2 regions of the Lederbergia graminis genome follow, and region 2 is predicted to be linked to the other one. Evidence: a T-box and tRNA genes for the amino acid it is inferred to sense, from the RefSeq annotation. Region 2 holds a T-box; the other holds one or more tRNA genes.
The links. The T-box of region 2 lies ahead of ACFPM4_RS18735 (valine--tRNA ligase). A T-box ahead of a tRNA ligase gene usually reads a tRNA of that ligase, here a tRNA-Val.
Positions count from the first base shown of each region.

Region 1 (3,424 bases), on a different contig from region 2:
TCTATCGATTTGTAATGTGTTCCAACGATAATTATATTTTTTATTTCGTTATTCTCGATTAATTCATCTGTAAAACGTGTAAGTTTTCCCATTTGTATATAATCTTTTACATCTTGGACAATCAGAACGGAATAATCAAGAAATGGTGAAAATGTAGCAGGTGTATAAACGAGTGTTATCATTTGATCATTTAATTCCCGACTGTTTAAAGTATATTCCTTGATTGTTCCTTGAACATTTCCCATTTGAAGTCCTCCATAATAGAATAGAAATTTTAATATTGGTGATAATTTTATCATAGAAATTCATGGTTTGTGAAAAAAGACAATTATCATATTCCATTATGTTTGCAATTGTTTTTTATTACATCATGAGGAGGAGTTCTTTTGAAACAAAGATTTGTTTTATTTACTGCTTTTCTATTCCTATTATCATCCATATTGATTGCCTGTGAAGGAACGAAAAAAGAAGATAAGAATACAGATAAGGCTGAAAGTGAATATGGGATTGAGTCTTTAAGGATAGCGACAGGTGGAACTGGTGGTACATATTATCCTATAGGTGGCAATCTAGCCAAATTAATAACAGATTCTACAGGTGTCGAAACAAATGCAATTACTTCTGAAGCATCTGTAGAGAACTTGAAATTACTTGAAGAAGGTGATGCTCAACTTGCATTCACACAATCGGATATTGCCAATTTTGCCATCGAGGGTACTCATATGTTTGAAGGTGATAAAGTAACTAAACTTCAAGCATTAGGTACACTTTATCCAGAAGCGATTCAAATTGTTACAACAAAAGAAGCTGAAATTCATTCTGTTGCAGATTTAAAAGGGAAGATTGTTTCGATCGGATCAGAGCAATCAGGTACAAAAACAAATGCAGAGCAGATCCTAGAGGTTTATGGAATGTCAATAGATGATGTAAATACTCGTCATTTATCATTTGACGACTCTACAACAGCTCTTCAAGATGGTACAATAGATGCTGCATTTCTTACTAGTGGGACCCCTACAGGAGCAATAGAAGGGCTTAAAGCTACAAAAGATATTGTAATTATTAATCTAGAAGATGATAAGCTAGAGCAGTTAATTAACAAATATCCATATTATCAAAAGGATACTATTCCAGCGGGTACATATGACTCGGTTGAAAACGTTCATACTGCAGCAGTACAAGCTATGTTAGTCGTTCATTCAGATATATCAGAAGCCCTAGTTTATGAGGTGACAAAGCTTTTATTTGAAAGTACTGATAAACTTGGCCATCCAAAAGGAACATTTATTACAGCAGACAAAGCTTTAGATGGAACTGCATTCGATATACATCCAGGTGCAATGAGATACTTTAAAGAAAAAGGGATTTCTACAGAATAAGAACTCCATCGAGATGGGGCATCTAGGATAAACTAGGTGCCTTTTTATGTATAATACAGTTTTGTATTGTTGACAAAAGGAGAGCCTCAGTGTATATTTAATTGTGTGAAATAAAATACATATTAAGATTCTGTAGCTCAGCTGGGAGAGCGCCACCTTGACAGGGTGGAGGTCGTTGGTTCGAACCCAATCAGAATCACTAATACAAAACTGCTGAAATTGCTTATAAACAAAGTGATTTCAGCAGTTTTTTTTTGATACAGTTTTGAGTCAAAATATTAGTACAGCTGTTTTGGGGGAATTGGGGAAACTTATTACAAAAATAATATTTTCAATTTGACAATTAATCCCTATATGTTATCTTTTATTTATATAAAGGAAGTAGACACAGTAACTGACGACATTTGTGGAAATGACCACAAGGAAGCTGTGTTTTATATATGGTCGGGTCGTCTGGGCAGAGATAAGGATATATCCTTATCTCTTTTTTTATTATATTTTAAGGAGGCGTAGTTATGGATAAAATCGTTTTGGATGGGAATGTTGTTGCCCAAGAAATAAGAGAGGGCTTGAAAACTCGTATTGAGAAATTAAAGAAAAATGGTTTAATACCATGCCTAGCTACTATATTAGTTGGTGATAATCCTGCTTCAGAGACCTATGTAAAAATGAAAGGGAATGCTTGTAAAAGATTAGGTATGAAGTCTATTCGTGTGCATTTGCCCGAAGAAACAAGTACATCGGAGTTGGTAGAAACAATAAAAGAATTAAATAATGATAACTCGGTTCATGGTATTCTCTTACAACATCCAGTACCACCACATATTGATGAACGCACTGCATTTGAAGCAATTGATATTCGAAAAGATGTAGATGGTGTAACAAGCACAGGTTACGGACAGACAGCGTTAGGATTCGGAGAATATCCATCTTGCACGCCAGCAGCAATCATGAAGATCTTAGAGCATTACCAGATCCAAATTGATGGTAAACATGCTGTAGTAGTAGGGAGAAGCCCAATCTTAGGTAAACCTGTTTCTGCTTTACTTCTTAATGCAAATGCGACTGTTACCACTTGCCATTCAAGAACCTCCAATTTACCTGAAATCTTAAAACTAGCAGACATTGTTGTTGCAGCAGTAGGAAAGCCTGAATTTATTAAAGGTAGCTGGCTAAAGGACGGTTCAATCATTTTAGATGCAGGTTATAACGAAGGGAATGTTGGTGATATTGATTATAAAACTTGTTATGAAGTTGCTAGTGCAATAACACCTGTTCCTGGTGGTGTTGGTCCAGTTACTATTGCTACTTTGTTGAAACAAACAGTAGAATCAGCAGAAAAATACTCTGTTTAAGTTAAAGAGGTTAGGACAATAACATCTGAACAATGGAAGTAAAACTATATCGCTTCGGAAATACACTACGCTTTCCGAAGTGCACAGCATATTGGGTTCGAACCCTATAAGAATCACTAATACAAAAAGCGTTGTTTCATTTGTGATGATGCAGCGCTTTTTTCCTTTTAATAGTAATCATAAGTACTAATAGAAACAGCATAAAATTTTAAATTTTATGGAAAGCTAGGTGGTGTTTATATTTAAAATTAGGAGGTTTTCTTTATGGCAAATAATGAAGAGAATCAAGATTCATTAAATCAAGACATAGATCGTGAAATACTAACAAATCGACAAGGTCATCCGGTAACAGATAATCAAAATATTCGTACGGTTGGTAATCGTGGTCCAGCTACACTTGAAAATTATCATTTCATTGAAAAAATTTCTCATTTTGATCGCGAAGAAGTACCTGAGCGTGTAGTACATGCCAGAGGTGCTGGTGCTTTTGGATATTTTGAAACATATGGAAAAGTCGGCAATGAACCGGTTGAAAAATATACTCGAGCGAAAGTATTTTCTGGTGCTGGAAAGAAAACACCAGTCTTAGTACGTTTTTCAACTGTAGCTGGGGCAAAAGATTCACCAGAAACGGCAAGAGATCCGCGTGGATTTGCAGTAAAAATGTATACAGAAGATGGGAATTGGGAT
Region 1 covers NZ_JBHSMC010000001.1:831,895-835,318, reverse strand. Annotated here, with positions in the region: gene ACFPM4_RS04270 (alpha/beta hydrolase) at 1-245, opposite strand, end outside; gene ACFPM4_RS04265 (TAXI family TRAP transporter solute-binding subunit) at 387-1,379, shown strand; tRNA gene ACFPM4_RS04260 (tRNA-Val) at 1,506-1,578, shown strand; ZMP/ZTP riboswitch at 1,760-1,845, shown strand; gene ACFPM4_RS04255 (bifunctional 5,10-methylenetetrahydrofolate dehydrogenase/5,10-methenyltetrahydrofolate cyclohydrolase) at 1,895-2,734, shown strand; gene ACFPM4_RS04250 (catalase) at 2,999-3,424, shown strand, end outside.
Region 1: it encodes a tRNA-Val, which carries the amino acid that the T-box ahead of ACFPM4_RS18735 (valine--tRNA ligase) is inferred to sense. The anticodon was not compared.

Region 2 (3,424 bases):
TTCTCCTGTTTCTTTATGATACCAAGCAGGAATACGATGTCCCCACCATAATTGACGTGAAATACACCAATCATGAATATTTTCCATCCAGTGCATATATGTCTTTTCAAAACGATCTGGAACAAAGTTAACTTTTTCATCACTTTTTTGTAGTTCAATTGCTTTTTCTGCAAGTGGCTTCATTTTAACAAACCACTGTGTAGATAAGTATGGCTCTACTACTGCTCCACTTCGTTCAGAATGGCCAACAGAATGGAGATGCTCTTCAATTTCAAATAGAATACCTGCCTCCTGCAAGTCTTTTACAATTTGTTTACGACATGCAAAGCGATCCATTCCATTATACTGTCCTGCATTCTCATTCATTGTGCCATCTTCGTTCATCACAAGGATACGTTGAAGATTGTGACGGTTACCAATTTCAAAGTCATTAGGATCATGTGCCGGTGTAATTTTCACCGCTCCTGATCCAAACTCCATATCCACATAATCATCCGCAACAATCGGAATTTCTCTACCAACAATAGGTAATATTACAGTTTTCCCAATTAAATGTTTGTAGCGCTCATCTTCTGGATGGACAGCTACACCAGTGTCACCAAGCATTGTTTCTGGACGAGTAGTTGCTACTTCTATGGAGCCAGAACCATCAGCTAGTGGGTAATTCATATGATAAAATGCACCTTGTACATCTTTATGAATAACTTCAATATCAGACAATGCTGTTTTTGTTGCAGGATCCCAGTTAATAATGTATTCGCCACGATAGATTAAACCTTCATTGTAAAGAGTCACGAATACCTCACGAACAGCTTGTGAAAGACCTTCATCTAACGTGAATCGTTCTCTAGAGTAATCAAGTCCCAACCCAAGCTTCGCCCATTGCTCGCGGATAAAAGTCGCATATTCCTCTTTCCATTTCCACGTTTCTTCTAGGAACTTTTCTCTGCCAAGATCGTAACGAGATTTTCCTTCTTCCCGAAGTTTTTCTTCGACTTTCGCTTGTGTTGCAATACCTGCATGATCCATTCCAGGTAGCCATAACACATCATATCCTTGCATTCGCTTCATTCTTGTCAATATATCTTGCAAAGCAGTATCCCATGCATGACCTAAATGTAGCTTTCCTGTTACATTTGGAGGCGGAATAACAATCGTGTATGGTTCTTTATCAGGATTATTTTCTGCTTCAAAGTACTTTCCAGACAACCACCATTCATACCTACCTTGTTCAATGTTTTGAGGTTCATATTTAGTTGGCATGCTAATTTCTTTCTTTTCCATATTCATCCTCCTACTTCATTCTCCAAATACAAAAAGCCCCCTCCGTCAAAAGGACGAAGGGAGCAGATTCGCGGTACCACCTTTTTTCATGGATTTATCAAGACACAATAAATCCAGCACTTACATACATAACGGCTCTCCACCGGTTTCTACTACTTGATTTTCCGTTCATAGAAACTGCTCAAGGGCGACCTTCCATTAGTGTCACTTAGAAAATCTCACAGCTTTGATTTTCCTCTCTGAAAGCAACCAACTAACGTACTCTTCCCTGTCAATGCATTTTTATCATTATTCATTTATAGTATAGAATTTCCTTGCAGATTGTCAATGATTTCAATAAAATTTCTAACTTTATTCAAGATTACTCACATCATAGCCAATTTTACATATTTTATACTAGGCGAATTCATTAGGAGGTTAATCGGATGAAAAAGAAATTTAATCAGTATACTTTTTATTCTTGGAAGTTGCATTTCAAGGCAATGTGCAGACAACTCATCGTTCCATTTACTGTATTTCAAGCGATTAGAACATTAATTTTCCCTACTGTTTTAGATATATTAATTTTAGCTACTTTTATTGCCACCATTATTGCATTTCACAACGAGTGGATATAAAAATACCCCTTCGATCCACTTTTTTATTCCGAAGGGGTAGATTGTTCTTTTTTTCTTTTTTCTATTTCTTCTAATTGCATCACTAAATATTCAATATTTTTCATACGCCAATACTGGCGCTGTAACTGAGTAACAAATTTCATTTCACTTTTCTCTTTCCCAGTAGAAAAGTATTTCTCTACAACTCGGAAAATGGGACCAGGATTTGCTAAATAACTTAGAAACAAAAGCATTTCTTCTTCGTTAAATGGAAAATATCGAAAATAAGCATCTAACCATTTCAAACTTTCATCAAACCGTTTTGGATGTGTGCTTAATGTACGATCCAAAAAGGGGAGAAGATCATGTAATGGAGATGAAATTGCTGCATGCTCAAAATTCGAAAAAAATCCGTGACCACTCTTATCATATAAATAGTGTTCATTGGATAATTTCCCATGTATGATTACACTTCGAGCTTTTGTTTCTTCTTTTGTTTTTTCAAACCAATCTTTTAGTTTTGCTAAAGCATACCGTTGTCCACCGTATATTTCGCTGTAAAAGGTACTAAATAGCAGCTGAAAAGGAGACATATATGTTTGTCTCTCACACCGTTCAATGAAGAGTAATAAAGCTTCTTGTTCACTTTCCCAGCGACTACTAGTACGGTCATAATGTTCTTGACGTTCCTCTTTCGTAATTGGTACTTCGCGTACAGATAATGTGTGCATTCTGGCAAGCTCACGAAACAGGTCAACATTCTTCCCTATCTCTCCATCTCTCTCCTTGTTTTCAAGCCAGGGCATTAAATAATATAAGGAATCCCCTTCTAAAATTGCATACCTTCCATCCTGACAAGGGTAAATAGGAACGATACGATTATATCCACGCTGATAAAGCGTCTGTACATAATATAGAAAATCTATTCCGTTCTTTGCATTCATTCTCTTCAATGCAAACTCGCCTTTATCCGTATATAACTTAAATACTCGCCCATGTTTTTCTACATAACTAATTTCCAATCCGTAGTGCCTAATTACTTTCTCTAGTTCACTATGATACTGATTCTCCATCTAATCACCTGTTTCCACCTTAAAACTTAACTTTCTTTTCCTTGTATAACCGAAGACAATAAAATGTAGATAGAAATAAAAGCCAAACTATTGCTTGAATTTTTTCAAGATAGTTCAGCTTTTTCCTGCAAAAAGCGCTTCCTGTAGAATCTTTAAAAAACAGATTTTACAGGACAGAACAGATTGAAATACGATTGTAGGGTAATTTTTTAACTTTGATCTAAAAAACGAACACACTCCTGGGGTCAGGAAAGCGTTGCGAAGTACATGGACGTACTAGTGCAGGCGAAGCGACAGGACGTCGCTGTTTGAGCCTGCCAACAGGATGTTGCGAAATTAGCCTTCCTTCAAGCCCCAAGCGCTTTTCGCTTTTCTTTGTCTAGCTGCAGGCGCTATCGGCTCGAGGGCAAATAACCTGAGACACGAAAGGCAAAGAACGCCTTTCTTTGTCTCAGAACATTTGCTTGTCGC
Region 2 covers NZ_JBHSMC010000029.1:137,892-141,315, forward strand. Annotated here, with positions in the region: gene ACFPM4_RS18735 (valine--tRNA ligase) at 1-1,284, opposite strand, end outside; T-box leader at 1,331-1,568, opposite strand; gene ACFPM4_RS18740 (hypothetical protein) at 1,710-1,901, shown strand; gene ysxE (spore coat protein YsxE) at 1,925-2,953, opposite strand.